DNA from 2 places in the Aquitalea pelogenes genome. Region 2 is predicted to be linked to the other one. Evidence: riboswitches for the same ligand, from Rfam matches in the RefSeq annotation. Region 2 holds a riboswitch; the other holds the start of a gene.

Region 1 (15,855 bases), on a different contig from region 2:
CAGCAGGCCGGCACTCATGGCTTTGAGAAATTCGCGGCGTTGAAACATGGCAGTGTCCTTGTGGGCGGTTCAGTGCACCTGGTAGGCCGGGTCCAGCAGCAGCGGCGCAATGGCCTGTGCGCCATTCATGTCGGCAGGCAGCGGCTGGGCCGGGGGGACGGCCAGCAGCAGGCGTGTGGCATCGGCAGCAGTGTTGACGTGGTAGATGGCGGCCCATTCGTCCGGTTGCAGCTTGATGGGGCGCAGACCGGCCTGCACCAGGCGGTGGATGCGGGCTTCGCGGCCACGTTGTTCGTCCATCTGGCCATCGGCCATGACAAAGCTGTTGCGGATGGGGGCGGCGTCGTGGCTCAGGCGGTCGAGAAACTGTTTGCGGGTGAGCAGGGTGGTGCTGTTGATCCAGCTATCGCCACCGGGCCAGCCCTTGACATTGGGCGGGTTGAACACGTCCTGCCCCAGCTGGCGGTTAAGTCCGGCCAGCGCGCGCCAGTCCGGCGGGGTGAGGTCGAAGGTCACCAGCGTACCTACGGTCAGTTCCACCGGCGATTTCACCAGCTGGCCCTGGCTGTTCCAGAATGCCGGGGTTAGCAGCATGGCACGCAGCAACGGGCGGATTTCGTAATTGTCGCGGTAGAACAGCGCGGACAGGCGCTGGATGTCGGCCTCGTTCGGTGTGGGAGAAACCAGGTATTTCCACAGCTTGAGGGTGACAAAGCGGGCGGTTTGCGGCTTGCGCAGCAGCATGTCCAGCACGTCGTCACCGTCGAAATTGCCCTGCTGGCCAAAGATGGTCTTGTCGCCGTTGTCATGCAGGTTCGGCCGGTAGACAAACTGGAAGTCCTTGTCCAGCGACCAGCCGGTAAAGGCGCGGGCGGCTTCGCGGATGTCCTGCTCGCTGTAATGGCCTTCGCCAAGAGTGAACAGTTCCATCACCTCGCGGGCAAAGTTTTCATTAGGCTGGCCCTTGCGGTTATTCACCGTGTCCAGGTAGCGCATCATGGCCGGGTCGCGGGCGATGGCATGCAATAGCTGGCCGAAGTTGCCCACCGCCTGCTTGCGCAGCAAAACATTCTGTTGATACATCAGCTGCGGCACGCCCACCTTGTCCAGGGCGGAAACAAGATGGTTGTGCCAGAACAGGGTCATTTTTTCGGTCAGCGGGCTGGGGCTGATGCGCATTTCTTCCAGCCACCAGCCGCGCAGTTCCAGCGCATGTTCGTTGCGCTCTTTTTGCAGGGCTTTCTTTTCGTCTTCAGTCAGATTGGGCTTGCCCGGTCGTTCAAACGGTTCGTTGACCCAGGCGGGCGGGGCGGTGAGGGCGGTGTAGCTGACGTGATCGAGCAGTCGGTCCACCGCCTGCTGGCGGCTGAGCGGTGCATACAGGGCAATTTGCGCCGGATTTGCCCCGAAACCGGTACGGGACAGCAAATGACGCGCACCAGCCTCGCCGATACCGGCCCAGGCTTGCAGCGGTAGCATGGCAAGCAGAAGCAGACGGATGACAATGTTCACGGATGGCCTCGCAGCAAAAACCGGCCCGCAACACGGCGTGGTAGCTGCTGCCAGTGCTGCGGGAGGCGCTAAGAATGGGCTGGCGGGCGGCCTGCCCATGGCTGGATTTTACTTGCCGATTTCCTTGCTGACCGTGTTTTCTTCCTGGTTCAGGGTTTTTTGTTCCTGCTTGGTGATGTGGCCGTGGTGCAGGCGGGCATCGGCACGTTCCTGCTGGCGGATGGCGCGGTCTTGCTGGTGCAGTTCGTGCGCTTGTTGCTTGCTGATTTCGCCTTCCTTGCGTTCCTGATGGATGCGCTTGTCCTGATTGGCCAGACGGTGCTTCACTTCGGCGCGGCGCGGGTGCTGTTTTTGCCATTCGGTTTCGGCCGATGCGGTGGCGGACAGGCTGGCGAAGGTGACGGCGGACAGGCTGATCAGCATGATGCGGGTAGACAGTTTCATGGTGGTGCTCCCTGGGTTATCTGTTGTTGCTGCGGTTGAACAAGCGTGCTGTTGTTGTGAATTCATCATGGCGGGAAAGTGTGTACAATCCATTGTTTGTTGGCGGCAGGGTGTTAATTTTCGTGAAAAACGGGTAACGCCTTGTAAGCGGACATGTCGGCAGGTATCTGAAGGATGCCGCCAATCACCAGGGGTGCCCCGCGCGGGCTGAGAAACACCCTAGAACCTGAACTGGATAATGCCAGCGGAGGGAGCGTGATGCAGAAGGCCAACCCGTCTGTTGTTTCGCTTGCTCCTGCGATTGCGCTTTGTCGCACGGAGAATGTCATGCAATTGTTCAAAACCACCACCTTGCTGGCCGCGCTGCTGGCCGCAGGACTGTCCCACGCTGCCGAGTTGCGCGTACTCACCCATAGTTCTTTTGCCGTGGCCAAGCCGCTGCTGGCCGAGTTCGAGAAGCAGAACGGCGTCAAGCTGAGCATCATCAAGGCGGGGGATGCCGGGGAGATGGTCAACAAGCTGATCCTGACCCGCGCCAACCCGATTGCCGACGTGGTGTACGGCATCGACAACACCCTGATTGGCAAGGCCGAAACGGCCGGTGTGCTGCTGCCGATGAGCGACAAGGGCGGCGCGGTGTCGCTGCCCGGCGCGGTGAGCATCGATTACGGTTATGTCACGCTCAACTACGACAAGGCCTGGTTTGCCAAAAAGCAGTTGCCGCTGCCCAAAACCCTGGATGACCTGACCCGTCCGGCCTACAAGGACCTGCTGGTGGTGGAAAACCCGGCCACCTCCAGCCCCGGTCTGGCATTCTTGCTGTCCACCATTTCCGCCATGGGCGAAGCCAAGGCCATGGCCTTCTGGGGCAAGCTGCGCGATAACGGCGTGAAGGTGAGCAAGGGCTGGACCGAAGCCTATTACACCGACTTCTCCCGCAATGGCGGTGCCCGCCCCATCGTGGTGAGCTATGCCACCAGCCCGGCGGCGGAAGTGTTCTACAGCAAGGAAAAACTGACGGCCTCGCCGACCGGTAACCTGTTGCTGCCCGGTGCCGTGTTCCAGCAAGTGGAAGGCGCGGCGCTGGTGAAGGGCGGCAAGGAAGCGGCGCTGGCGCGCAAGTTTGTCGAATTCCTGCGTTCGGACGCGGTGCAGAAGGATATTCCCACCAGCATGTGGATGTACCCGGTACAGCCGCGCATCGCGCTGGACCCGGTATTCCAGCATGCGGAAAAACCGACGGCGCACACCACGCCGGATAGCCGCCAGATTGCCGCCAAGACCACCGCCTGGGTAGGCAAGTGGACCCGCATCGTGCTGAAGTCCGGCCAGTAATGCACACCAGCCCCGCGATTGCCGACATCCTCAGCCCGCGGCTGATCCTGCGTCATCTGACGCCGGACATGCTGCGGGCCTGTATTGATGCGCGCCTGGCCGAGGCGGCCGTGGCACTGGGTAGTGAGGTGCCGCTGGACTGGCTGGAAGAAGCGGCCGTGATGTCGCTGCGGCTGGAGCAGATGGAAAACGAACCGGACTACGCGCCGTGGTCGATGCGCGCCATGCTGTTGCGCGAAACCGGCCAGCTGGTGGGGCATATCAATTTCCATACCTGCCCCGGTCATCCTTATCTGGCCGGACGCGGTGATGTGGAGCTGGGCTACACCGTGCTGCCGGAATTCCGTCGTCAGGGCTATGCCACCGAAGCCTTGACCGCCTGCGCCGACTGGGCGGTACACACCGCCGGGGTAAAGCGTTTTGTCTTGTCCATCAGCCCGGACAATCTGCCTTCGCAGCAACTGGCGGCCCGGCTGGGCTTTCGCTGGCTGGAGCGGGTGGAAGACCCGGAGGACGGTCCGGAAGACGTGCTGGTGGCCGACTGGCCCTTCCAGCAGGACCATGCATGACAGCGCGTCGCCGTGCCCTTGCGCTGGCGCTGTTGCCGCTGGCCTTTCTGCTGCTGATGTCCATCCTGCCCTTGCTGCGTTTGCTGCACGAGGGGCAGGGGCAATTTTCTGTTGGCCTGCTGGCCGATTCCTACCTGCAATGGCGTATTGTCTGGTCCCTGCTGCAAGCAGCCGCCAGCTGTGTGGCCGCGCTGCTGGTGGGCCTGCCGCTGGCCTGGTGTCTGGCGCGCTATCAGTTTCCGGGGCGCAGCCTGACACTGCGCCTGCTGATGCTGCCCTTTGTCATGCCCACGCTGGTGGCCGGCATGGGCGTGCTGGCGCTGTTCGGCCCGCAAGGCTTGCTGGGTATCAATCTGCAGGACACGCCCTGGCTGCTGCTGTACGGCAATCTGTTTTTCAATCTGCCACTGGTGATTCGTGCCGCGTGTGAAGGCTTGTCCCTGATACCGGCCAGCCGGATTGCCGCTGCGCGCACGCTGGGTGCCACGCCGTGGCGGGTGTTCTGGCGGGTGGAGTGGCCGGCAGTGCGGCCCTGGTTGTGGTCTGCGTTGTGTCTGGTGTTTCTGTATTGCTTCTCCGGTTTTGGTCTGGCGCTGCTGCTGGGCGGACAGCGTTATGCCACGGTGGAGGTGGAAATCTACCAGTTGGTGGCTTACGAGCTGAATCTGGCCGATGCCGGTGCACTGGCCGTGCTGATGCTGCTGGTGACCGGGCTGATGGCCACGCTGTATGCCTGGCTGGAACGCAGCCTGGCCGCACCGCTGAAGGTGGACCCGCTGCCGCCGCGCCCACCGCAAGGCGCACAATGGCTGCAACTCTTGGCGGCACTGGCGGTGCTGCTGTTGTTTGGCGGTTTGCCGCTGCTGGCCGTGCTGTGGAAGGCGGCCCAGGCCTTGTGGCTGCTGGGGCCGGAAATGCTGGCGGATGAAGATGTGCGTCTGGCACTGTTCAATTCGGCCCGCTTCAGCGCACTGGCTGTGCTGTTGGCGGCGGGACTGGGCTGCCTGCATGCGCTGGCTGCGCGCACCAGCCTCGCTTTGCGGGCCTTGGCCTTTCTGCCCTTCATCGTGTCGCCGGTGTGCCTGGCGTTTGGCCTGCTGCTGCTTTATCCGAAATGGACGGCCAGCCTGGCCTTGCTGCTGGCCACCTATGCCTTGCTGGCCTATCCCTTTGTGGCGCGTAGCCTGGCCGGTGCGCTGGACAGCCTGCCGCCGCATTGGCCGCAGGCAGCGCGCAGTCTGGGCGCATCGCCGCTGCGAACCTTTACCCGCGTGCTGTGGCCCTTGTTGCAACCGGCTTTCCGCCGTGGCCTGGCCTTTGCCGCTGCCACCGCGCTGGGCGAGTTTGCCGTCACCCTGTTTTTGTCCCGGCCGGAGTGGCTGACGCTCACCACACTGATTTACCAGCGGCTGGGGCGGCCCGGTCCGGACAATGCCGCGCTGGCCATGTTGTTGTCCGCTGTGCTGATGCTGCTGGCCTTGCTGGCGTTTGTGGCGATCGAATGGCCATCGGCTGCCGAGCGCCCATTGAAGAAGGAGTCCTGAGATGCTGCAACTGGATGGGGTATGCAAGCGCTTTGGCGACAAGCTGGTGGCCGACAGGCTGAGCCTGCAACTGGCCAAGGGCGAGGTACTGGCCTTGCTGGGGCCGTCCGGCGGCGGCAAAAGCACCATGCTGAAGATGATTGCCGGGCTGGAGCCGGTAGATAGCGGCCGTATGCTGTTTGACGGGCAGGACCTGGCTGCCGTGCCGGTGGAGCAGCGTGGCTTTGCGCTGATGTTTCAGGACTTTGCCCTGTTTCCGCATCTGGACGTATTGGGCAATGTCTGTTTCGGCCTGCGTGAGCGCGGCCTGGCCCGCCCGGCGGCACAGCAGCAGGCGCGCGCCTGCTTGCAGCAACTGGGTCTGGCCGGTATGGAAACCCGCAAGGTGTGGACCTTGTCCGGCGGCGAGCAACAGCGCGTGGCACTGGCGCGGGCGCTGGTGACAGCACCGCGGCTGCTGTTGCTGGACGAGCCGTTTTCCAGTCTGGATGCCGACTTGCGCCGCCAGTTGCAGCTGGAATTCCGCCAGCAATTACAGCGCCAGCGCATGCCGGCCATGCTGGTGACCCACGACCGGGAAGAGGCTTTTGCCCTGGCCGACCGCGTGGCCGTGCTCAAGGATGGTCGCATTGTGCAATGCGCCAGCCCGGCGCAACTGCTGGCGGCACCGGCCACGCCCTGGCTGGCGCGCTTTATCGGCTATGAAAACGTGCTGGAGGAGGGCGTGGTGCCGGAGCAGGCCCTGTGCCTGGGCGCGGACCAGCCGCTGGCACAGGTGCAACGCATCATCCAGCTGGCGGACGGCGTGCGGGTGACGGTGGCCAGCATGGACGGGGAGTTGACGCTGACCCTGTCAGCGCGAGAGCTGGCACGCTATGGTGCCAACTTGCAGGTGGGTGGCACGCTGGCGGTGGGCATAGACCGCAGCGCCATGCTGCGCTACGCCGCCGCCTGAGCCGCACCTAGCTGGTGGCCGTCGCGCTGAGCGTGCAGGTACTGCCGCTATCGGCGCTGGGCTGGCACACATCCACCCAGCGGGCATCGGTAATCTCGGCCATCAGTGCCGGGGTGATGCGTACCGCGCTGTGAATGGCCCCGGCTGCCGGAAGAACCTCGTCAAAGTCGCGCAGCGAGGCATCCATATATACCGGTAGCGGCTGAGCCAGGCCAAACGGGCAGACACCGCCTACCGGGTGGCCGGTCAGCTCCACCACTTCTTCCACGGCCAGCATCTTGCCCTTGCCGAAGGCTTCCTTGAACTTGCGGTTGTCGATGCGCGCATCGCCACGGGTGACCAGAATGATTACCTCACCGCCATTCAGGCGAAAAGACAGGGTTTTGGCAATGCGCCCCGGCTCCACGCCGTGGGCTTCGGCGGCCAGCGCCACGGTGGCGGTGCTGACTTCCAGCTCGATGATGGGAATATCCAGATTGCGGGCGGCAAAAAAGTCGCGGACGGATTGCAGGCTCATGGGGCAGACGGAGAAGGTTGGGATGGCACATCACACTAAACGCTGACTGGCTGGCTGGCAAGTCGTGTGCGGTGTCATCCCCGCTGGCTTGTCGGCAAGGCTTCAGTGGCTGGCGATGTCTGCCAGTTTGTCGCTGATGTCCTGCGCGGTGGCGGCCTGTTCTTCTGCGGCATTGGCGATTTCGATGACAAAATCGCGCACATGGTTGATTTGATCGACAATGTCAACAATGGCGGCTTCGGCTTCGGCAAAGTCGCGCTCGGTGGCTTTTACCTGATCGCGCCCCTTGTCCATCGAACTGATATTGCTGTGCACTTCCTGCTGGATATCCCGGATCATGCTGCCGATTTCCTGCGTTGCCTTGGTGGTGCGCTCGGCCAGCTTGCGCACTTCATCGGCCACCACGGCAAAGCCACGGCCCATTTCCCCCGCACGGGCCGCTTCGATGGCGGCGTTCAGCGCCAGCAGGTTGGTCTGGTCGGCAATGTCCTTGATCACGCTGACGATCTGGCCAATGGTTTCCGATTGCTTGCCCAGCGAACCCAGATTGTCCGCTGTGCCGCTCACCAGCTCGCTCACGGCCCGCATGGCAGATGAGTTGTTTTCAATCATGCTCTTGCCCTTGCGTGCCCGGTTCAGCATTTCATTGGACGAGTCCGAGGCGGATGCCGTGCGTACGGCTACCATTTCGATGGTGGCCGTCATGGCCTGGACATTGCCGGAAAGCTCGCCAATGCGATCTTCCAGAAACAGGCGGCGCTGGTCGTTGGCATCGCGCAGCCTCTGGGCTTCCACTTCGGCTGAAATGTCCTGGAAACTGGCCATGAAACAGAGCAGCTTGTTGTTGTCCTGTGCATCCCAGATGGGAAACACCTTGGTCTTGAAGGTGACACCACCCACGGGAATCAAGGCTTCATGATGGGTAATGCGCCGTGCGGCAATGTCGTTCAGGATGCGGCGGATGCGTTCCGGGTCGCGGTGAAACTGGTGAATGCTGTGCTGGAAGGCGTTGTTGACATCAACCCCGGCACGGAATTTCTCGTTCATTGCGCTGCGGTGATGGGCCAGTACATCCCGCGCGGTGCGGTTCATGTAGAAGATGACGTTATCGGCGCTGGTATCAGCCAGCATGATGAGGTTGTCCACATGGTCCAGCATGGCGGTGAATTGGTAGATTTGTTTCTCGCAATCCTGCTGAACCTGATTTTTGTTGCCGAATCCGAACATGATGCACTCCTGTCAGTGGGGTCCGCCAAGCGCTTGTGCCGGCCATGTGTAGCGGCAGGAGGGCAAGCGCAAGTGCTGGAGGACTGAATGCAAAAGGGAACGAGCCAGGTGTTACCGGGAAACCAGAAAAATTAATCAGGTATAAACGGCGGGATGCTTGAAAAGCAAGAATGATTATCATCTCCTTCCCACAAGTACAGGTAGCCCGCCCGAGGGGCGGGACTTGTGGACCGGCAAGGCAGGGATTACTCCGGCAGGGCCAGCATATGGGTTTCCTTGACTTCTTCCATTACCACATAGCTGCGTGATTCATTGGCATTGGGCAGTTGCAGCAGAATTTCTCCCAGCAGCTTGCGGTACATCGACATGTCCGGAATGCGCGCCTTGATCAGGTAGTCGTATTCACCGGATACCAGGTGGCATTCCAGGATTTCCGGGATGTTCTGGATTTCACGGCGGAAGGCGTCAAAGATATTGCCCGACTTGGCCGACAGCTTGATCTCCACGAATACCAGCAGTGATGCGCCCATGGCGTGCGGGTTGAGCCGGGCGTAATAGCCTTCGATCACGCCGTCGCGCTCCAGCCGCCTTACCCGTTCGGTGCAGGGCGTGGTGGAGAGGCCCACCTTTTCCGCCAGCTCCGTCATGGCGATGCGGCCGTTTTTCTGCAACCATTTCAATATCTTAAGATCGATCTTGTCCAGTTCTCTGGCGTGCGTGTGTTTTACTTTCATGATTCACTATCAAAGTGTAATTTCGCAGGAAAATTGAATGTGACTTTGTATTAATTTGGTGAAAAAAACTGCATTGAAATAAATATACTACACAAAATCACTAAGCGCATGATGCGCGGCACGGAGAAAGAGGAAATGAAGGTAATCGTTCTGGGTGGTGGCGTGGTGGGTGTATCCACTGCATGGTATCTGGCCAAGGCTGGTGTGGACGTGACTGTTCTGGAGCGTCAGGACGGTGTGGCACTGGAAACCAGCTTCGGCAATGCAGGCCAGATTTCCCCGGGTTATTCCGCACCGTGGGCGGCTCCCGGCATCCCGACCAAGGCCATCAAGTGGATGTTCCAGCGCCATGCGCCGCTGGCCATTCAGCCGGATGGCAGCGTTTACCAGTTGCAGTGGATTGCCAAGATGCTGGCCAACTGCAATGAAAAATCCTACGCCATCAACAAGGGCCGCATGATGCGCCTGGCGGAATACAGCCGCGACAAGATCAAGGAACTGCGCGCCGAAACCGGCCTGGATTACGAAGGCCGTCAGGGCGGCACCCTGCAGCTGTTCCGCTCGCAGGCACAAGTAGAGGGCATGGCCAAGGATATTGCCGTGCTCAAGGAGTGTGGCGTGGACTTCAATGTGCTGGACCCGGACGGCTGCGCCCGTGTGGAACCGGCACTGGCCAAGGTAAAGCACAAGCTGACCGGCGGCCTGCAACTGCCGAACGACGAAACCGGCGACTGCAACCTGTTTACCAGCCGTCTGGCCGAGCTGGCTGCCGCCAAGGGCGTGAAGTTCCGCTTTGGCGTCAACATCAGCGCCATCGAAACCCATAACGGCCGCATCACCGGCGTGCGCATCGGCGACGAAATGCTGACCGCCGACCACTACGTGGTGGCACTGGGCAGCTACTCGCGTGATCTGCTGCAAAACCTGGGCATTGATATTCCGGTATACCCGGTCAAGGGCTATTCGCTGACCGTGCCGATCACCAACCCGGCCATGGCCCCGGTTTCCACCATTCTGGACGAAACCTACAAGGTAGCCATCACCCGTTTCAACGACCGCATCCGCGTGGGCGGCATGGCCGAGCTGGCCGGTTACAACCTGGACCTCAACCCGCGTCGTCGTGAAACGCTGGAGCTGGTGGTGGGCGACCTGTACCCGGATGGTGGCGACATTCCGGCAGCCACCTTCTGGACCGGCCTGCGTCCGATGACCCCGGATGGCACCCCCATCATCGGTGCCACCCGCTATGCCAACCTGTCGCTCAATACCGGCCACGGCACGCTGGGCTGGACCATGAGCGCCGGTTCCGGCAAGGTGCTGGCCGACCAGATTGTCGGCGTACAGCCGGAAATCAGCGTGGACGGCCTGTCCATCCAGCGTTACGCCAAGCAGGGCGAAACCCTGGTAGTGCCGATGCACTCCCGCACCGCCAACGCCGGAGCGTAAGCGCATGCGCCCGCTGATTGCCAGTATCCGTCTGGACAAGCTGCGCCATAACTACCTACAGGCCAAACAGCAGGCCGGTGGCCCGACCCTGGCGGTAATCAAGGCCAATGCCTATGGCCACGGCGCGGTGCGCTGTGCCCAGGCGCTGGCCGATGTGGCCGACGGTTTTGCCGTGGCTTGTCTGGAAGAGGCCATCCAGCTGCGCGAAGGCGGGGTGACCTTGCCCATCGTGCTGCTGGAAGGCGTGTTCGAAGCGGCCGAACTGGCCGATGTCGAACAGCATGATCTGTGGTTTGTGGTGCAAAGCCAGCAACAGCTGGAGATGGTGCTGCAGGCCAATCCGGCCAAGCCTTACACCGTGTGGCTGAAGATGGATTCCGGCATGCATCGCGCCGGTTTCTTCCCGCAGGACTACGCTGCCGCGCATTGCAAGCTGATGGCCAGTGGCAAGGTAGGCAAGATCGTCAAGATGAGCCACTTTGCCCGTGCCGACGAACCGCAGTTGTCTGCCACCCATGCCCAGCTGGAAGCGTTTGACAGCGTATGCCGCTATCTGTCCGGCGAGGAGAGCATTGCCAACTCAGCAGGCATCCTGTGCCACGAACGCTCGCACCGCCAGTGGAACCGCGCCGGCATCATGCTGTACGGTGCCTCGCCGCTGCCGGCCGGTTTCGATCAGGGCGCTGCCTTGCAGCCGGTAATGCGTTTGAGCACCCGCGTGTTTGGTGTGCGCGAACTGGCCGCTGGCGAACCGGTGGGCTATGGCGCCAGCTTTGTCGCCGAGCGTCCCACCCGCGTGGGCCTGATTGCTTGTGGTTATGCCGATGGCTATCCGCGTCTTGCTTCCACCGGCAGCCCGGTGGCGATTGATGGCGTGCGCTCGCGCGTGATCGGCCGCGTGTCGATGGACATGATGACGGTGGACCTGACCGATCTGCCGCAGGCGGGCATCGGCAGCGAGGTGGAGCTGTGGGGCGACACCATCCACATCAATGAGGTGGCGGCCCAGGCGGGCACCATTTCCTACGAAGTGCTGTGCAATGTGAAACGCGCGCACTTTAGCTACGACTGATTTTCCTTGTGCTTTGTGTAGTACTTTGTCTCTCGCCCGGCGTTGCCGGGCATTTTTTTGCCTGCCGCGCATTGTTGCACTTGTCATTGCCCTGTGACATGCTGCCATTTAATGACAAATAAATTTAAATTACCTGTGCTGCCACTCACTGCGTTTGGGCTATGGCTGGCGGTGCTTATGGCCGGCCTGTCATTGTCAGCAGGGCGGATCGCAATGAATACGGGGGCATGATGCGTCTGGCAAAATGGAATCTTTTTATACCGGTACTGGCACTGGCGGAGTTGTTGTTCGCGCAAGCCTTGCAGTTGCCGCTCACGGTGGTTTCCGGTGTGCTGGTATTGTTGCTGAAGTTAAAAGATGGCTATGGAATGCTGCCATATACACTGTCATCTTTTTTGTCTTATTTGCTGATATGTATCGGTGTGCTGTTTGTATTTGCCAAATACAATGTCTTGCCCCTGGTCCGGCAACCGGCGCGTGAACAGCGCTATCGCCGTGGGCATTGGCTGCTGGCCAGCATGAACGTGCTGGTAGTGCTTGCCTTTGGTATGCCGATGCTGCTGTCGACTCTGTTGCACGACCAGAACAGGATGATGCTGATGTGGTATTCCTCGCAGGTTTATCCCATTGCCCCTCTGGTATGGGCTATCGGCCTGTATATGGTGTGGAGTTCGCGCGCAGTCCCGCCTGGTGCGGCGCTGCCTGGGGACCCGGAGTGAGGGTACAGACAAAAAAACACCCCGCCAGTCTGACTGGTCGGGGTCTGCAGGGTCAGAGCCAGGCTCCGACGGAGGGTTAACTTTCACCCCATGTCAACGCCGTGCAAGCGCAGCCTGCATCCGCGGTCAAGGGTGCGGAAACAGGCAGGGTGAACTGAGATGTTACGCAATGGAAAGCTCTGTTTCCATTAGGGATTATCCTGATTCCGCAGGGCTGCCCCGGACCAGCCTCTAGCGGTTGGCCATCACCGCCTGCACCAGGTCGGCAATCGAGCGCACTTTCATCTTGTCCATCATCTTGCCCCGGTGGGCTTCCACCGTCTTGATGCTGATGCCCAGCTCGTCGGCAATCACCTTGTTCATCTTGCCTTCCACCACCTTGTCCAGCACTTCGCGTTCGCGGATGGTGAGCGAGGCCAGGCATTCGGCAAAACGGTCGCGCGCGGCACTGCTGGCCTGCTGCTGCTGGCTCAGCGCCAGTGCGCTGTCGACGGTATTGAGCAGCGCCTGCTGGTTGAACGGCTTTTCCAGAAAATCATGCGCGCCACGCTTGACCGCCTGCACCGCCATCGGCACGTCGCCATGGCCGGTGATGAAGATGACCGGCCAGGGGTTGTGGCGGGCGCTGAGTTCATCAAACAGTTCCAATCCGCTCATGCCAGGCATGCGGATATCCACGATCAGGCAACCGGCACCGCGCGGCTGGAAGTCTTCCAGCAGTGCTTCGGCACTGGCATGACAGGAAATGGCGTAGTCGTGGCTTTCCAGCAGGAAAACCAGCGAGTCACGGAATGCTTCGTCGTCATCGACGATGTGAACCTGGGGAGAGCTGGCACTCATGTTTCGGACACCGGTAGCGTGAATCGGAAAATACTACCACCACCGGGCTTGTCTTCCACCCACAATTGGCCTTCGTGGAACTCGATGATGGTGCGGCAGATATTCAGGCCCATGCCCATGCCTTCTGCCTTGGTGGTGAAGAAGGCATCGAACAGGCGTTCTTTCAGATCCAGCGGCACGCCGTGGCCGTGGTCGCTGATGGCCACTTCGATGCGGCGCGGGTTCAGCTGGCGCGCTTCCACATGCAGCACGCGTTCGGCCGGGGTGCAGTCCTGCATGGCTTCGATGCCGTTCTTGATCAGGTTGAGCAGCACCTGTTCCACCAGGATGGGGTCGACATAGAGTGGCGGCAGGTCCTTGTCCAGCCGGATGTCGATGGTGGCGGCCTGACGGCGGGCTTCAATATCGGCAATGGCCAGCGAGGCTTCGATGATGTCAGGCAGCTGGCAGGTCTTGCGGTCCGGCTCGCTTTGTTTGACAAATTCGCGGATGCGGCGCACCACGGTGCCGGCGCGCTCGGCCTGGGCGGTAATCTTTTCCATCACCGGCAGCAGCGCTTCCGGTGTGGCCTTGCCCTGGCGGATGCGCTCGATACAGCCAGCCTGGTAGTTGGCAATGGCGGATAGCGGCTGGTTCAGTTCGTGCGCCAGGGTGGAGGCCATCTCGCCCATGGTGACCAGGCGCGAGGTGGATTGCAGCTGCTGCATCTGCTGCTGGTAGCGTTCTTCGGCGTCGTGCTGCTGGGTGGTGTCGGTGAGAATGGTCATGGAGACAATGCGGCCATTCACCCAGCGAATGCTGCGGCGGCGCATGGAAATCCAGCGCGAGGGCGGGTCCATCCACACTTCCATGTCCACGTCGCGTGCGCTGCGCATCAGCTCCACCAGCCGCAGGTCGCAATAGCCCAGCTGGCTGTCGGCCGGCTGGTCCGGCGTGAACCACTGCTGATAGCGCTGGTTGCAGAACAGCAATTCCAGCGAGGCCGGGTCCACTACGGCGACCGCAGCGTCCAGCCCTTCGATGACGGTGACAAAGCGGTCGTGCGAGGCTTCCAGCCGGCGCTGGGCTTCCAGCCGCTCGGTGATGTCGGTCAGCACCGCCATCCAGCCGGTATGGTGGCCGTGGGCGTCGATCAGCGGCGAAGCCAGGATGTGGGCGTCGAATACTTCGCCATTCTTGCGTTGCAGGATGGACTGGAAACCTTCCGGTGGCGCTTCGCCTGCCAGCGTGTCTTCCAGGTCGCGCCGGTTGCCTTCGCTGAGTACCCCTTGCCGCCAGTAGGGGTAGGGGGCGGCCTGGCCGATCAGCTCCTGCTCGCTGTAGCCGGTGATGGCACAAAACGACGGATTGACATAGGTGATGCGGCCTTGCAGGTCGATGGCACGGATGCCCACCACCAGGGAGTCTTCCATCGCCTTGCGGAAGGCGGACTCCTGACGCAGCGCCTGTTCAGCCTGTTTTTCTGCCGTGATGTCACGGCCGGACACATAGGCCACGCCGCTGTCGGCCAAGGGACTTAGCGCCCATACGATCCAGCGCACTTCGCCTGATTTGGTGAGGATGCGGGTTTGCACAAAGCGGTCGGCCCCGCCGGTATCAAACAGCCGCTCGAAGCTGTCGCGTGCACTTTCACGCTCTTCGGGCAGCAGGTAGTTGAGGAAGGACGTGCCCAACAGTTCGTCTGCGCTATAACCCAGGCCTTTTTCAAAGGCCGGGTTCAGTTGCAGGATGGTGGTGTCGCGCCGCACCACGCCCAGCATTTCCTGCGACAGCCGGTATACCCGGTCGCGTTCGCGTTCTGCTTCCACCCGGCCACGGATATGGCGGTTGAGGCTGAGCAGGCTGAGCAGGGTGAGCAGTACCATGCCGGCAATCAGCCCCAGTTGCAGCAGCCGGGCCTGGGTCATCGCACCCTTTACCGGCCGGGCGGTAATCACCAGCCCGGTGCCGGGCAGTTCCAGTTTTTCCGCCACACCGCTACGCAGGCGGTTCTGGGCATTGGCGGCAATGGTTTTGCCGTCGCGGGTTTGCAGTTCCAGCTGGTATTTTTCACTGAACCAGGCCGGTGGCAGCCGTCGTACCACATTGTCGGCATCGAACATGGCCACCAGCATGCCGTTGAACTGGCCGTTCTGGTACAGCGGGATATCCAGTTCGTAGCGCCAGCTGCCGTTGCTGCGCTGAAACGGCGCACTGTAGGCAAAGCGTCCGTTTTGCTGGGCCAGCTTGAAAGCGGCCGGTGCCTGGATGCTGGCACCGGGGGAGAGCGGGCCATCTTCATAAGGGGCGGTCCAGCGCAGGATGCCGTGACTGTCGCTGCGCGCCAGCGCCAGCATTTCCGGGGTATTGGCCAGCAGTTGCGATGCCTGGGTCTGGAAGCCGGCTTCGTCGGTTTCACCGCTACCCATGCTGCGCGCCAGGTCGGTCAACTGGGCCAGATTGTCTTCCAGCTTCAGTTGCAGGGTTTGTTCGGCCCACAAGGCATCGCGGGCCAGATTGCTTTTTTGCTGCTCTGCCTCGCGCGCGTCCAGCGTCCACAGCATCACGCCCATGGTGAGGAAGAACAGCACGATGGTGGTGTTGGGAAACAACTGATACCAGCCACTGCGTTTGCGTAAGGCGTAAAAGCGGGGTGTGCGCATAGGAAGGCGGTAGGCTAGAGGTGGCAAAAGCCAGCAATACATACTGGCCGGTATGATTTTCTCCAGTTTACGACAAGCGGGAGAACCTGACTGTAAGGGTTGGCCCGCAGTTGTGGCGCTTGCTGGTGCAAATTCGCGTGCTACTTGAGTCCATGCCCTTGCCGGGGGTAATCTCGCGGCTGGTTTTGATCAGGCAGGAAGACAAGCGGCATGCGCAGCATCAGCATCATCTGTGGGATAGGGTTGGGCCTTTTGTGCAGCCTGGTGCTGGCTGCACCACAACCCATCCGTATTGGTGT
Region 2 (15,855 bases):
GTGCCGTCATCACCCCGGCATGGGCGGCTTCCAGCGGGATATGGTTGACCGGGGAAACTTCCAGTGACGAACCCAGCACCAGCAGCAGATCCGCCGACACGGCCACGTCAAAAGCATGCTCGATCAGCGGTACCGGCTCGCCATACAGCACCACGTCCGGCTTGAGCACGTCCATGCAGTAAGTACACAGCGGCAGCACATGGTGATTGATGTATTCCAGCCCTTGCTGTCGCCCGCAGGACGGGCAGCTGGCCATGCGCAAGGTGCCGTGCAACTCGGAAACATGACGGCTGCCCGCCACGCCGTGCAGGCCGTCGATATTCTGCGTCAGTATCGACACCTGCTTGCCGGTTTCTTCCAGCCAGGCCAGAAACCGGTGTCCGGCATTGGGCTGGTAATTGCCCAGCAGCTTGGTGTGGAACAACTGCTTGAAGCTATGCCAGAAGGCTTCGGGGTCGGCACGGAAGTAATCGATGGACACCAGCTCCTCCAGCTGCATGCCCTGCTGCCACAAGCCCTTGGCCGAGCGGAAGTCCGGAATGCCCGATTCGGTGCTCATGCCGGCACCACTCAGTACCACGATATGCCCAGCCTGCCGGATGGCACTGGCCAGTTGCATGATGTCCTGCTGCATTTACTGTCTCCTGCACCTGCTTTTTATTGTTGCCAAGCTTAGTCGTGCATTGCTGTCACAGGCAAAAATCCAATGCAGCAAGCTTGCCCGACATCAAGCCGCTGGGGCATCTGCCGCCGGTGCCGGGTACTTGATGGCGTTCTTTTGCAATTTGTCACGCACGGCAGCATTGATATCCAGCTTCAGCACGCTGGCCAGCCGCACCAGATACAGCAGCACATCGGCCACCTCTTCCTGCAAATGGGTGAAGCGGGCCGGGTCGTCTGCCAGTCGTGCCACTTCCTCGTCGGTCAGCCACTGGAAGATTTCCGCCAGCTCACCCACCTCCCCGGTCAGGGCCAGCATCAGGTTGCGCGGGGTGTGAAAGCGCTGCCAGTCGCGTTCGTCGGCAAAACGCTGCAAGGCGGCTTCCAGTGCGGCGGTTTCTATCAGAGGCGGTTGTGCCATACGCTTGCTCCTGCAATGACGGTTTCACGTGAAACCGCACTGCCATATCAAAACAAAACGCCCGCAGCAAATTGCGGGCGTACCTGGGTTTGCTACCGTGGGTTCAGCGCAGCAGGCCTTCGTCCTTCAGCGCAGCCTGTACCGCTGGTAGTGCATGAACCCGGTTCATGAAGGCGCTGATGGCCGGGAAGTCTTCCAGCGAACGATGCACCATGTGCGCCCAGTTCAGGCAGGTAAACAGGTAGGCATCCGCCACGCTGAAGTCATCGCCCAGCAGATAAGGCGTTTTTGCCAGCTGGGCTTCAATCACGCCAAAGCGGCCACGCAGCTTGTCCCAGGCGGCATTCTTCACCTCATCGCTGCCCGGATAGAACAGCGGAGAGAAACTCTTGTGAATCTCGGTGGCGGTGTAGTTCAGCCATTCTTGCAGACGGTAGCGCGCCAGTGTGCCATTGGCCGGAGCCAGTTTGCGTTCCGGCACCAGATCGGCAAGGTACTGCACAATGGCCACCCCTTCACTCAGCACCGTGCCGTCTTCCAGCTGCAAGGCCGGTACATAGCCCTTGGCATTGATACTGGCAAACTCGACACCGCTGGCGGTCAGGTGCGGGTTAACGCGCAGATTCACCTTTTCCACCGAAAACGGCAGACCGCTGGCATGCAGCACGATATGTGGCGACAGGGAGCAGGCTCCCGGCGAGTAGTAGAGTTTCATCCCATCTCCTGATCAACAGAACGCGCAACAAGGTGCCATTACGGTAGCGGCACCGCCATCTACTGCAATTGGGGCAGCTTCGCCTCATTTTCAAGCTGCCATGCCGTCATCACTTCTGTCGCGCCGAAAACAGCCTGGGCCGCATGTCCTTGCCGGCCGTGCTGGACGGGCGGGTTTTCATTTCGACAAACAAGGCTTCCACCTGGCTGCGCGCCCACGGCGTGCGGCGCAGGAAAACCAGGCTGGACTTGATGCTGGGCTCGTGATTGAAACAACGGATGGCGATGCGCCGCCCCAGTTCCGGCCAGCCAAAATGTTCCACCAGCGCCTGCAGTATCTTTTCCAGCGTCATGCCGTGCATCGGGTCGGCGGACTGTTTTTCACTCATGCCTATCATCCTGTTATGGACAGCAAACACGCTGCTGCCAGAGAAACCGACGCAGTGTAGCCCCGCCCGCGACAAACAGCCAGCAGACTGCTGCTTGACACGAATTTGCATGTTTCATCATTGCTAACAATTGGCTGATGGTAGGCAATATTTGGCTGACATCTGTGTCTGATACTGCAAACGTCAACAATGACCTGCACGAGGAAACGCATCATGAAACTGATCAAATCGCTGTTGATTGTCGGCCTCCTGGGCGGCGCAGCTGCCACCACCGTTCATGCCATGGGCAATGATTGTCCGATGGGCGGCAAGGACATGTCCGCACACATGTGGCAGATGGACCCGGCCAAACGTCAGGCCATGATGGAACAACATCTGCACATGCTGCATGACAGGCTGAAAATCCAGCCGGCCCAGGAAGCCAGCTGGAAAAGCTATGTCGATGCCCTGAAACCGGCCGCCATGCCTGCCATGCCGCCAGCCAAACCGGATGCCACCCTGCCCGAGCAGCTGGATGGCCGTATCAAGATGATGCAACAACACCTGGACATGATGCAGCAGCATGCCGCTGCCACCAAGGCGCTGTACCAGAAGCTGAGCCCGGAACAGCAAAAGCTGTTCGACCAGGAAGCCCGGCGCATGCATGAAGGCATGCAGCGCCGCATGCCGCATCACCGTCCGGCATCCGCCCCCATGCCGAACAACTGAAAACGCGCGGATGGAACAGACCAGCCCCGGTAGCGTGTACGGCAGCTGGTCTGCCCGCCAGCCTTGCGCATGAGGAAAGCAATATGACAACGCTAGCGCGCATGACAAGCCTGGCCTTGCTGCTGGGCTGTGCCATCAGCGGCATCCCGGTCGCGCAAGCACACCCGCGCTTTTATGAAGGCCCACCGCTGATCAACCATTGGCATGACGGCTACTGGCATCACGGCTATTACCACGGCCAACTGGGCTGGTGGTGGATAGCCGGTGGCGTGTGGTACTGGTATGACGCACCGGTCTACCCCTATCCGGCGCCCTATCCGCCTGCCGTGGTGGTGGCTGCCCCGGCGGTACCGCCAGTGCCTCCGGCACCTGCCCCGGTGCAGGAAATACCCAGCCCTCCACCAGCCCAGGTCTGGTACTACTGCAAGGCGGCCAGGCAGTACTACCCCTATGTCAGCGAATGTCCCGGTGGCTGGAAGACTGTCCCGGCGCAGCCACCCAAATAATCCAGGAAGCAAGATCATGAACAAACTGCTGTGGTTGCCATTGACGGCAATCGGGCTGACGGCATGCAGTACCGTGCCGCTTGGTCCGACAGTGGCGGTGATGCCTGCCCCCGGCAAACCCTTTGATGTGTTTGCCCAGGAAGAACAGCAATGCCGCCAGTATGCGGAGGCAAGCAGCGGCGGCAGCAGCGCCGATGCCTCCACCAGTGCCATGGCCGGCAATATGGCGCTGGGCACGGTTGTCGGCGCTGCCGCAGGTGCGCTGATGGGTGGCCATCAGGGTGCCGGTGTCGGCGCCGGCGCGGGGCTGATTGCCGGCACGGCAGCCGGTAGTGGTGAGGCACGCTACAGCGGCCACGATGCCCAGTATCGCTACAACCTGGCTTACAGCCAGTGCATGTATGCCAAGGGCAATCAGGTTCCCGGTCAGCAGCGTTACAGCTCGCCCTACTATCCGCCACCGCGTCTGCCCTGATCTGGCAGTAAAAGACAAAGGGGCTGGTCTGTCAGACCAGCCCCTTTCCCATTTCACACCGGCTCAGCACATCAGCGGCTGAACCATTTGTCGCCAAAGTTCACCAGCAGCACACCAGCCACCACCAGCGCCGCGCCCGCCAGTCGCGGCAGGTTGATGTCACGCAGCGGCATGGCCAGCCAGCCAAAGCGGTCGAACAGCAAGGACGCGCACACCTGCCCGGCAATGATCAGCGACAGCATGGCCGCCACACCCAGCCGGGGTGCCAGCAAGGTGGTGCCGAATACGAAAAACGCGCCCAGCAGGCCGCCGATGAACATCCACCACTCGCCGCGTGCCAGCTGGCTCAGGCCGCTGAATTTCTGCCCGCTGAACACAGCCAGCAAGGCCAGGCTGATGGTGCCGACCGCAAAGGAAATCATCGCCGCCAGCACCGTACTGCCGCCCAGCAACAGTTTGAGCTGATTGTTGACCGCAGCCTGCAAGGGCACCACCACACCGATGGCAAAGGCCATCAGGGCAAAAACCGGATTCATGTCTGTCCTTTGCTTGGAAACGAGCGCGGTTTCACGTGAAACCGCTGCCACATCAGCCAGATAGCTTCACCGCCTGTACCGGGCGGGCGGCCTTGGGATTACGGGTATAAGCGCAAAAGCCCGGCTTGGGGCCGACCTTGGGATGGTTACGGCAGGTATTGGGTCGCCGCTCGTAGATGGTGCACAAACGGGTTTGCTGGTCCAGATACTGGCAATCACCATTGGCACGCCGCGCCAGGGTGAAAATGCCGTGCTTGAAATTGAAATGCTGGATAACCCGCTGCTTTTCCAGCCGCTTGGCAATGTTCTTGATCGGCTCTTCCAGCTCGAATTCGTCCACCACGCCCATGCGTACCAGGTCCGGCAGGCGCACTTCCACCGGCATCGAGCAGCAACTGCCCATGCAATCGCTGCACAGGCCATTCTTGTACTTGACCCAGGTTTCCAGTCTTTCGATATCCGCCATCTTGCCTGCCTTATTGCGGACGTTGCTTGAAGAAAGTCAGCGGTGCGGTATACGGCACTTCGCTGGGGGCCGGTGCTTTCAGGATGTGCTTTTTCATCTTGCCCATCACATGCATTTCACAGGGGCGGCACTCAAACTTCAGTGTGTAGGTTTCATTGCCGGATTTCAGCGTCATCGGCTCGGCGCGCACCTGACCCATCACCCCCTTCACGCCCTTGGCCTGCTTGGGGCACAGATTGTAGGAGAAGCGCAGGCAGTGCTTGGTAATCATCAGGCTGACTTCGCCCTCTTCCTGATGCGCCTCGTAGGCGGCGTCGATCACCTCCACACCGTGCTTGCGGTAGAACTGCCAGGCCAGCTGGTTGTAGACATTGGCCAGATAGCTCAGCGTCTTTTCCGGATATTCCACCGGGGGCTCCACCGCCAGCTTGCGCGGCGGACGCACCCAGGCGCTCAGGCGGGCCTGTTCCAGCTGCTCGATGGCCTCGCGGCGCAAGGCATTGATGGCGGACGCGGGTACAAACCACGGCTGGCTCAGGTTGAGTGCCACATCATTGGCCACGAACATGGTATTGCCCAGCTTGGCCAGGTTGTCACGCAGGCCACTTTCCGCCTTGGCGGCATCCTTGGCCGGTTCCAGTGCCAGCAGCGCGCTGACGCTGGCACTACAGCCATCCTCATCGGTCACGGTCAGGCGCAGGCCGTCGGCCTGTTCGTCAAGGGTCAGCCACACGCCTACCTTGCGTTCGGCGGACTTCTTCAGCAGGGCCAGCTCCCAGGCGTGGTCGCGGTTGCGGCACAGGTCGGTTCCCGGCTTGAGCCCTTGCAGCAAAGCCGGATCATTCGGCTGGCAACGCCACAGCAGGTCGCCGCCCGGCACATGGCCGATCTGCTTCACGGTATTGAGCTGCATGCCCACCACTTCACGCTTTTTCATGAAGTTGATGCCGTCGCCATTGCTCATGGTTTCCGGGGTGGCAATCTCCAGCCAGTCCGGCCCCACCTTGTGCACCACACCCAGCGCCACACCAACGAATTTGGGCGAATCAAAGGCGCCGATGTCAATCTTGCGGCCGGTGGCAAAGTAGTCGGTGCTGCCACGGTGGAAGGTCTTGTCCGGGTCCGGTGCGAAGAAGATTTCGCTGCTGCCGCTGGAGGCGCGCGCCAGTTCCGGGCGACGTTCGATGATTTCATCCAGCAGCAGACGGTAGTGCGCGGTGATGTTCTTCACATAACTCACGTCCTTGTAGCGGCCTTCGATCTTGAGCGAACGCACACCGGCATCCAGCAGCGCTTCCAGGTTCTTGCTCTGGTTATTGTCCTTCATCGACAGCAAGTGCTTGTCGAAGGCCACTACACCACCGTCCTTGTCAGTCAGGGTGTAAGGCAGGCGACAGGCTTGCGAACAGTCGCCACGGTTGGCGCTGCGGCCAGTGTCGGCATGGCTGATGTAGCACTGGCCGGAGAAGGCCACGCACAACGCGCCGTGGATGAAGTATTCGATGGTGGCGGCATCGCCCACGCGGGCGGCAATGCGCTTGATGTCGGGAATGCTCAGTTCCCGTGCCAGCACCAGTTGTGACAGGCCGGCATCGGCCAGAAAACGTGCCTTGTCGGCATCGCGGATATCGCACTGGGTGGAGGCATGCAGCTGGATGGGGGGCAGGTCCATCTGCAGGATGCCCATGTCCTGGATGATCAGCGCATCCACCCCGGCGTCGTATAGCTGCCAGATCAGCTTGCGCGCGGCTTCCAGCTCGGCGTCATGCAGGATGGTGTTGAGCGTGGCAAAAATGCGCGCATGGTAGCGGTGGGCAAACTGCGTCAGGCTGGCAATGTCTTCCAGGCTGTTGCTGGCATTGTGCCGGGCACCGAAACCGGGGCCGCCGATATACACCGCATCCGCGCCATGCAGGATGGCTTCACGGCCGATTTCGGCAGTTTTGGCGGGGGACAGCAGCTCGATCTGGTGCGACAACAGACTCATGACGATTCCTGACTTGTAAAAAGGGCTTTCCTGCAAGCAATACCAGTGGCAGGAAGGGGCGGAATTATAACGTAATCAGTGGCTTATAGATAGCAGCAACATATTGCAAGGCGGGAGCCATGTTGAGGAAACATGCAAGGGAAATGACAGGCTGATGACATGCTGCGCAGGCTTACTAAGTGCGCTTACTTAAAGTCAAAACAGCGCTTGGCATGACATGAGAATGGACGCTAAAACTAAATACCACAATAACACCACTCACCGCGCCACGGTGCTTTCAGGGGATTCACCATGCTGGACCGACTCACCATAGGGCAAAAACTGTTTGCCCTCATCTTGTTGCTGCAACTGGTTACGCTGGGCGTCGGCAGCTTTGGCTGGCTGACCCAGCAGAATATCCTTGCCGACTTTGCCACCACCTACAACGACAGGGTGGTATGCCTGAAGCAGCTGAAACAGGCTGGTGACAGCTATGCGGTCAATATCGTCGATGCCGCCCACAAACTGCGCGCCGGCAGCATGAGCGACAGCGACTTCCTGCACGGGCTGGATGCCGCACAGGCAACCCTGAAACAGCAATGGGGCAGCTATCGGGCCACCTACCTGACCGACGAAGAAAAAAGCCTGGCTGATGCCGCAGAAGCCGCCATGCACAATGCCGACGGACAGATCCGGCAATTGCGCCAGATCGTGCAAGGCCACGACCAGACCGCACTGCAGCAATTTGTCGACAAGAGCCTCTACCCTGCCATTGACCCCATCTCCAGCCGCATCGATGCGCTGATCGACCTGCAACTGCGCGTGGCGGCGGAAAACTTTGCCAAATCCCGACAACACGCCCGCGAGTTCTCCATCCTGTCCTTGCTGCTGATGTGCGCCGGCATTGTTGCAGGCGCAGTGGTGGCCACCATCATCATCCGCCGCCTGCTGGCGGAACTGGGCGGAGAGCCGCGTGATGTGGTGGCGCTGGCCAGCCGCATTGCCCAGGGCAACCTGGCGGAAAAGCTGCAAACGGATCAAGCCAGACAGGGCAGCATCGTGACGTCCATGGCCCACATGCAGACAGAGCTGATCCGCCTGGTACGCCATATCGACGGCATCACCGGCAAGCTCACCGTGCATGCCAGCGAACTGGCCAGCGCATCCGAACAGGTGGCGGTCAGTGCCGAAGAGCAAACCCGGGCCGCCTCGTCCATGTCCGCCTCGGTGGAACAGTTGTCGGTCAGCATTTGCTCGGTCAGCGACAATTCCCAGGATGTGGCCAAGGATGCCCGCATGTCCGGTGAACTGGCAGAAGCGGGTGAACAGGTGATTGTGGAAACACTGGGCACCATCCAGTCGGTGGCCGAGCTGGCGCAACAATCGCAGCAACAGGCCGACCTGATGGGCGACCGCTCGCAAAAGATTTCCAATGTGGTGGCGATGATCCGCGATGTGGCCGACCAGACCAACCTCTTGGCGCTCAATGCCGCCATCGAAGCCGCCCGCGCCGGCGAGCAGGGCCGTGGTTTTGCCGTGGTGGCCGACGAAGTGCGCAAGCTATCGGAGCGCACCGGCCAGTCCACCACCGAAATCAGCAGCATGATCCGCGAAATGCTGGAGAGCAGCGAACTGGTGATCAACAATGTGCACGCCACGGTGGAACGCATGGAAGCCGGGCTGCGTCAGGCCGGTCAGGCAAGGGATACGGTCAGCCGCATCAACGACAATGTGAACAGCATCAAGCAGTCGGTAAGTGCCATTTCGGTGGCACTGGCCGAGCAGCAGGCAGCCGGTAGCGGCATTGCCAGCAATGTGGAGCAAGTGGCACAGATGTCGGAAGAAACCAGTACCGCGGCCAATCAGACCGCCAGTTCTGCGAGTGCCATGGAGCAAATGGCACACGAACTGCAAGCCGCCATCAGCTATTTCACCCTGCCGCAAGCCGGCCAGCCGCTGCGTCAGCAGCAGCCACCAGCCGGTGCGGTACAACTTGCCCTGTCCCGCTGAAGCTGACACCGCGGGCCGCATGCAAAAGCGGGCAGTCGCCGTCTGGCCACTGCCCGCTTTGATTGAATTGCCAGGGTTTATTTCTGGCTCAGCAATACCGCCAGTTCGTCCACCGCCTCGGCCCATTCGGCGTCGCTGGCCAGCGCCTGACGCAAAAAGTCGGCCTGCGCCGGGTTCCAGAACGCTGCCTCGGGTAATGCCTGGCCTGGCTCCAGCCAGTGGCGGGCCAGAAACACCTTGATGGCGGTGACGTCGTTATCCAGCCCAAGCTGGGCGAATAGTTGTTCCAGCTGATGCTTGCCGGTATCCATGATCTTGTTTTCCTCTTGCTCCAGTGCAGAGGTGCAGGATGGCCCCATTTCACACCGGCATGCAATGCACAAATGCAGACTGCACCCATGCAGCGCAAGGGTTGTTGCCTGCTACCGACAGATGGCAAAGCACCAACAGCACGGGCCCCATCACCCGCACCGCCTTGATATAGTGTGTTCACCCACCACTTACGCCGCCCCTCATGACCCTGCATCTTTCACTCGCCCAGGCACGACTTCTGCATCTGGCTGCCCAGGGGCTGTTACAGCCAGCACGGCGCAAAGCCACGTCTGCTGATGTGCTGGCCGCCATCCGCCGCATGGCCTTGCTGCAGATAGATACCATCAGCGTGGTGGCGCGCAGCCCCTATCTGGTGCTGTTCAGCCGGCTGGGGCAGTACGACCCTGTCTGGCTGGATGACTGCCTGGCAGCGGGCAAGCTGTTCGAATACTGGGCGCACGAAGCCTGCTTTGTGCCACGCGAGGATTACCGCCTGCTGCGCCACCGCATGCTGGACCCAACGCAAATGGGCTGGAAATACCCGCAGCGCTGGCTGGAACAACACCAGCCGGCGGTAGACGCTCTGCTGCAGACAATCCGCACCCACGGCCCGGTGCGCTCTGCCGATTTCAAACGCAGTGACGGCAAAGGAGATGGCTGGTGGGACTGGAAGCCGGAAAAACGCCATCTGGAAGTGCTGTTCACGCTGGGACAGTTGATGGTGAAGGAGCGACGCAGCTTTCAGCGCGTTTACGATGTGGCAGAACGGGTGATGCCGGACTGGGACGATGCGCGCGACCTGCCAAGCCAGGACACAGCACAGCGCGACATGGTGCGCAACAGCTGCCGGGCGCTGGGTGTGGTCAAGGCGGGCTGGGTGGCGGATTACTACCGGCTGCGTCGGGGCAAGTACGACGCTTTGCTACACCAGCTGGCGGATGAGGGCGAGCTGATTCCCGCCCGTATTGAAGGCTGGCAGCACGATGTTTTCGTCCATCACAGCCTGCAGGCCGAACTGCAACAGGCTGCGGCAGGGAAGCTCAAATCCAGCCATAGCGCCGCGCTGTCACCGTTTGACCCGGTAGTGTGGGACCGCAAGCGCGCCAGCGAATTGTTCGGCTTCGATTACCGTATTGAATGCTATACCCCGGCCGCCAAGCGCCGCTTTGGCTATTTCGTGCTGCCGCTGCTCAACCGTGGCCGGCTGGTGGGACGCATGGATGCCAAGGCCCACAGACAGCAAGGCGTGTTTGAAATCAGGAATCTGTATCTGGAACCCGGCATCAGGCCCACCGCACAGCTATGCCGCGATCTGGCCGCCATGCTGCACAAACTGGCCGCCTGGCATGGCACACCACAGCTGGTGTTGCAGCAGGGCCCGGGCGAACTGGCCGCTTATCTTGAAACAAACTAGCCCAGCAGGATTTCGCTGTACTGGATCTGCGGCGTGATATCGGTGTAATTGGCGATATCGCCCTGCAATTGCGCTGCGATCGGCATGAAAGCACCCAGAAACGATTCCACCGATTCAAACTGCAACTGGCACAGCGCGGTGAAACTGGGGGTACTGCCCGGCTCGCTGCCGCTGATGCCCTTCTCCACCCGCATGTCCAGCAAGGCCGGAGCCAGCAGCTTGCTGGCCAGCGGCATGTGCTGTTGCAGGTAGTAGTCGAAATCGAAACGGGCAGTTGCGCTATACGGATAGAGAATACTGACGTTGATCATGACCATGTCCTTGGTGGTGAGGCCATCAGCATAATCGCATCGCCGCCCGCACTCCAGCCTCAGCCCACCTGTTTGCGGTACTGGATGAAGCCCAGGTTTTCTGCCAGCCGGTCGTATAGCTGGCGCGCCGTGGCATTGCTTTCATGGGTGAGCCAGTACACCCGGCTGCAGCCGGCATCTGCCGCATAGGCATACACCTGCTCGATCAGCGCCCGTCCGGCCCCCGTGCCGCGCACATCAGGTTGTACATACAAATCCTGCAGATAACAGTAATTGCCCGGCGTCCAGCTACTGCGATGCAGTACCGTATGTACCAAACCTACCGCCTGCTCACCCTGCCAGGCCAGCCAGGCCTGCATCGGTTCGGCCGCATCGAGAAAGCGCTGCCAGGTAATGGCGGTATCCGCTTTGCTCTGGCTGCTGTGATAAAAATCCAGATAGCCCTGCCACAAGGGCAGCCAGGCAGCAAAATCGTCGGCGGCAAGCGGGCGGATGGAAACGGCTTGGGTCATGGCACTCTCCTGTGGATAAGCCATTATGCTGCACGGCTTATGGCTCCTTGAGCAGAGCCAGTGAACATAAGATGGATGGAACCACTTTGCCAAGTAGCAAGCTGCTTATCCACAGCAAGATGCAGAGCTATCATTTATCCACAGTCAGCCTTCCTTCATCAAGTCATTGAAATTCAATGCCTTTGATTCTGCACATCAGCATGTCCAGCAATCCCGACTCTTTCTTGCAATGCAGACTGAACACCAGCAGCAGGCTGCGCGCATCGCCGATGGTTGTGGATAAAACCCGGACACAAAAAACGGCAGCCGCAGCTGCCGTTTTTTCCAGACCTGTGGATAAGTCAGGTGATGAACAGGATCAGATCTTGTCGTACAGCTTGGCCCCACCCTTCACAAACTCCACCGACTTCACTTCCATGCCCTTCTGCAGCGCAGCTTCATCGCTGATGCCCTGCTGGGCGGCAAATTCGCGCACATCCTGGGTGATTTTCATGCTGCAGAAATGCGGGCCGCACATGGAACAGAAGTGCGCCACCTTGGCACTGTCCTTGGGCAGGGTTTCGTCGTGGAAGCTGCGCGCCTTGTCCGGGTCCAGGCCCAGATTGAACTGGTCTTCCCAGCGGAATTCGAAACGCGCCTTGGACAAGGCGTTATCGCGAATCTGCGCGCCGGGGTGGCCCTTGGCCAGGTCGGCGGCATGGGCGGCCAGCTTGTAGGTGATGATGCCTTCCTTGACGTCATCCTTGTTGGGCAGGCCCAGGTGTTCCTTCTGGGTGACGTAGCACAGCATGGCAGTGCCATACCAGCCGATCTGCGCCGCGCCAATGGCGGAAGTGATGTGGTCGTAACCCGGTGCGATGTCGGTGGTCAGCGGGCCCAGGGTGTAGAACGGCGCTTCGTGGCACCACTCCAGTTCCTTGTCCATGTTTTCCTTGATCAGCTGCATCGGCACATGGCCGGGGCCTTCGATCATCACCTGCACATCATGTTTCCAGGCAATCTGCGTCAGCTCGCCCAGGGTTTTCAGTTCCCCCAGTTGGGCGGCATCGTTGGCATCCCACACGCAGCCCGGACGCAGGCCGTCGCCCAGGCTAAAGGCCACGTCGTAGGCCTTCATGATTTCGCAAATCTCTTCGAAATGGGTGTACAGGAAGTTTTCCTGATGATGCGCCAGACACCACTTGGCCATGATGGAACCACCGCGCGACACGATGCCGGTCATGCGGTTGGCAGTCAGCGGCACATAGCGCAGCAGCACACCGGCGTGGATGGTGAAGTAGTCCACCCCCTGCTCGGCCTGCTCGATCAGCGTGTCCTTGAAGATTTCCCAGGTCAGGTCCTCGGCCTTGCCATTCACCTTTTCCAGCGCCTGGTAGATGGGCACGGTGCCGATGGGAACCGGCGAGTTGCGCAGAATCCACTCGCGGGTTTCGTGGATGTTCTTGCCGGTGGACAAATCCATGATGGTGTCGGCACCCCAGCGGATGCCCCAGGTCATCTTGTCCACTTCTTCGGAAATCGACGACGTTACCGCACTATTGCCGATATTGCCGTTGATTTTCACCAGGAAGTTACGGCCAATGATCATCGGCTCGGATTCCGGGTGGTTGATGTTGCACGGAATGATGGCGCGGCCGGCAGCCACTTCCTGACGCACGAATTCCGGGGTGATTTCCTCCGGCAGCGCAGCGCCATAGCTGTGACCGGCGTGCTGACGGGTCATCAGTTCCAGCAGCTTGGCGTTCTTGCCACCCGCCGCTTGCAGGCTCTCGATATAGGCCTTGCGGTTCAGGCTTTCGCGGATGGCGACATATTCCATCTCCGGGGTGATGATGCCCTGACGCGCATAGTGCATCTGGCTGACATTCTTGCCCGGCAAAGCGCGGCGCGGCTTGCGGGTCAGGTTGAAGCGCAGGTCGTCCAGCTTGCTGTCGGCCTCGCGGGCACGACCATATTCACTGGACAGGCCGGCCAGCTGCTCGGTGTCGGCTCGTTCGGCAATCCAGGCAGCGCGCAAGGCAGGCAGGCCACTCTGGATGTCGATGTTGGCGGCCGGGTCGGAATAGATACCGCTGGTGTCATACACATAGATGGGCGGGTTTTGCTCGCCGCCAAACTGGGTGGGAGTGTCGCTCTGGCTGATTTCGCGCATCGGCACGCGGATGTCGGCACGGCTGCCTTGCACGTAAATCTTGCGGGAATTGGGCAACGGCTGGATGGCGGCAGTATCTACCGTCATCGCTTCGTTGAGTTTGGTGGGCGCGTTCATCGGGTTTCCTCCATGCGATGAAACGGCGCAAGGAGCGAAATCCGGCAAGACCGGCTGCAAGGAAGGGGTGAGAACCAAGCAGATGACGCTTCCCTACGCCGGGATTAACCGGGTCAGGTTCCAAGGGTATTTCTCACCCGTGCAACATGAAGCGGCAACATTCCACAATCAGACTGGATATGGACACCACAACACAGCGCACAGGACCCCTAGCGATGCTGTGAAGGTAAGGTAAATGTGGGATAATCGCAAGTTATCGTCATGACACGCTGTCCGGGCGGCCGGTTTTTCGGGATACCGATTGACTGCTGCTGGCAGCCAGCCCTTCGGAGTAAGCTGATGGATTTTGAAAATGCCCGTTTCAACATGGTCGAGCAGCAGATTCGTCCGTGGGACGTACTTGACCCCAAGATTCTGGACCTGCTGTTTCACGTGAAACGCGAAGATTTCGTCGCTGCCGACAAGCGCCAGCTGGCCTTTGTCGACACCGAACTGCCGCTGCCCAATGGCGGCAAGATGCTGCAACCGAAGCTGGAAGCACGTCTGGCACAGGATGTCGCCGTACAGCCGCAAGACAAGATTCTGGAAGTCGGCACCGGCGCCGGTTACCTGACCGCCCTCTTGGCCAAGCTGGGCCGCCACGTATATAGCGTCGAGATTAATGCCGCCACCCGCGAAGCGGCTGCCGCCAACCTGAAAAAAGCCGGCATCGGCAATGTCACCCTGGTGGAAGGCAACGGCCTGGATGGCCTGAAGGAACAAGCCCCGTTCGACGTGATCGTGGTAGGTGGTTCGCTGCCGGTGGTGCCGGAAACCCTGAAAGCCCAGCTGGCCGTCGGTGGCCGCATGATTGTGGTGGTGGGTGACCTGCCGGCCATGAGCTGCAAGCTGATCAAGCGCGTCAGCGAAAGCGGCTTCAGCGAAACCAATCTGTTCGAAACCTGTATTTCCCATCTGGCCAAGGCTGAAGCCATCGAGCCTGAACGTTTCGTATTCTGATGATTCGCGAAATCTCCGCCCGCGACCTGGCCGCCTGGCGTGCCGACAGCACGGCAGCACAGCCGTTGTTGCTGGATGTGCGCGAGGACTGGGAAGTGCAGCTGGCCAGCATTGCCGGTTCGCTGCACATCCCGATGAACCTGATTCCGCTGCGCATGAGCGAACTGCCGGATGACCAGCCTATTGTCACCGTCTGCCATCATGGCGTACGCAGCTTCCAGGTTGGCCTGTATCTGGCCAATGCCGGTTTCGAACAGGTGCTGAGCCTGCAAGGCGGCGTGGAAGCCTGGGCCAATGATGTAGACCCGGGCATGGCGCATTACTGAGCCGGACAGTCCGCTACAGACAGCAGCAACAGATCGCAGCACAAGCAAGCCATTCCTGCCAGCGGGAATGGCTTTTGTTTTGGAACCGGCCGCCGTTTGCCACATCCAAACCGGCAATCAACCGACAAAATGGAATCCGTTTTGAGTCAGCAATCCCTCCCCTATCTTGCTCCGGCCCTGGCCCCGGTACACCCGGCCTGGGAAGCCGTCCTCAATACGCCGGACATCTTTGCCCACCTGCGCCAGATCGACCAGCAACTGCAACAGCAAGCCAGTCAGGGCAAAACGCTGTTTCCGCCACAGCCGCTCATTTTCAACAGCCTGCGCACCATGGCGCCGGCTGACATCAAGGTGGTGATTCTGGGGCAGGACCCTTACCACGGAGCAGGAGAAGCGATGGGCCTGTCCTTTTCGGTTCCGCCCGGCGTGCGTATTCCGCCCAGCCTGCGCAATATTTACAAGGAACTGGTGGCAGACCTGGGTGGCGGCATGCCGGCCAGTGGCGACCTGACCCACTGGGCCGAACAGGGCGTACTGTTGCTCAACAGCGTGCTGACCGTGGAAATGGACAAGGCAGGCAGCCATGGCAAGCTGGGCTGGCAGGCCATCACCGACGCGCTGATTGATGCGGTCAACCAGCAAAACCCCGGCTGTGTATTCTTGCTATGGGGCAACTGGGCACAGACCAAGGCCGATCGGATTGATACCGGCCGCCACCTGGTGCTGACTGCAGCACATCCCTCGCCGCTATCCGCCAGCCGCGGCTTTCACGGCTGTCGGCATTTCTCGCAGGTCAATGCCTGGCTGGCCGCCCATGGCCGCGACACCATCCGCTGGATGCCCGCCAGCAGCCAGAACAGC

What was found. A riboswitch is a leader RNA that binds a small molecule or an ion and turns the genes downstream of it on or off. The one in region 2 is predicted to bind thiamine pyrophosphate.
Region 1: another riboswitch for thiamine pyrophosphate. It lies ahead of ACE3SE_RS17080 (thiamine ABC transporter substrate-binding protein); the one in region 2 lies ahead of thiC (phosphomethylpyrimidine synthase ThiC).

What each region holds. Positions count from the first base shown of each region.
Region 1 is NZ_JAYSDA010000025.1:2,501-18,355, forward strand. Features, by position in the region: gene ACE3SE_RS17065 (DUF1501 domain-containing protein) at 1-48, opposite strand, end outside; gene ACE3SE_RS17070 (DUF1800 domain-containing protein) at 70-1,512, opposite strand; gene ACE3SE_RS17075 (hypothetical protein) at 1,621-1,956, opposite strand; TPP riboswitch at 2,136-2,227, shown strand; gene ACE3SE_RS17080 (thiamine ABC transporter substrate-binding protein) at 2,284-3,291, shown strand; gene ACE3SE_RS17085 (GNAT family N-acetyltransferase) at 3,291-3,860, shown strand; gene ACE3SE_RS17090 (ABC transporter permease) at 3,857-5,404, shown strand; gene ACE3SE_RS17095 (ABC transporter ATP-binding protein) at 5,406-6,359, shown strand; gene ACE3SE_RS17100 (YbaK/EbsC family protein) at 6,367-6,876, opposite strand; gene ACE3SE_RS17105 (methyl-accepting chemotaxis protein) at 6,979-8,103, opposite strand; gene ACE3SE_RS17110 (Lrp/AsnC ligand binding domain-containing protein) at 8,349-8,837, opposite strand; gene ACE3SE_RS17115 (D-amino acid dehydrogenase) at 8,973-10,283, shown strand; gene alr (alanine racemase) at 10,288-11,355, shown strand; gene ACE3SE_RS17125 (hypothetical protein) at 11,583-12,074, shown strand; gene ACE3SE_RS17130 (response regulator transcription factor) at 12,306-12,914, opposite strand; gene ACE3SE_RS17135 (PAS domain S-box protein) at 12,911-15,556, opposite strand; gene ACE3SE_RS17140 (ABC transporter substrate-binding protein) at 15,767-15,855, shown strand, end outside.
Region 2 is NZ_JAYSDA010000006.1:117,069-132,923, forward strand. Features, by position in the region: gene ACE3SE_RS07065 (NAD-dependent protein deacylase) at 1-634, opposite strand, end outside; gene ACE3SE_RS07070 (nucleotide pyrophosphohydrolase) at 728-1,081, opposite strand; gene gstA (glutathione transferase GstA) at 1,185-1,796, opposite strand; gene ACE3SE_RS07080 (VF530 family protein) at 1,906-2,184, opposite strand; gene ACE3SE_RS07085 (Spy/CpxP family protein refolding chaperone) at 2,398-2,892, shown strand; gene ACE3SE_RS07090 (hypothetical protein) at 2,976-3,398, shown strand; gene ACE3SE_RS07095 (glycine zipper family protein) at 3,415-3,873, shown strand; gene ACE3SE_RS07100 (DMT family transporter) at 3,945-4,409, opposite strand; gene ACE3SE_RS07105 (YkgJ family cysteine cluster protein) at 4,462-4,875, opposite strand; gene ACE3SE_RS07110 (peptidase U32 family protein) at 4,886-6,862, opposite strand; gene ACE3SE_RS07115 (methyl-accepting chemotaxis protein) at 7,154-8,851, shown strand; gene ACE3SE_RS07120 (DUF2789 domain-containing protein) at 8,929-9,162, opposite strand; gene ACE3SE_RS07125 (winged helix-turn-helix domain-containing protein) at 9,366-10,577, shown strand; gene ACE3SE_RS07130 (EthD family reductase) at 10,574-10,888, opposite strand; gene ACE3SE_RS07135 (GNAT family N-acetyltransferase) at 10,948-11,400, opposite strand; gene thiC (phosphomethylpyrimidine synthase ThiC) at 11,759-13,669, opposite strand; TPP riboswitch at 13,743-13,890, opposite strand; gene ACE3SE_RS07145 (protein-L-isoaspartate O-methyltransferase family protein) at 14,009-14,668, shown strand; gene ACE3SE_RS07150 (rhodanese-like domain-containing protein) at 14,665-14,994, shown strand; gene ung (uracil-DNA glycosylase) at 15,136-15,855, shown strand, end outside.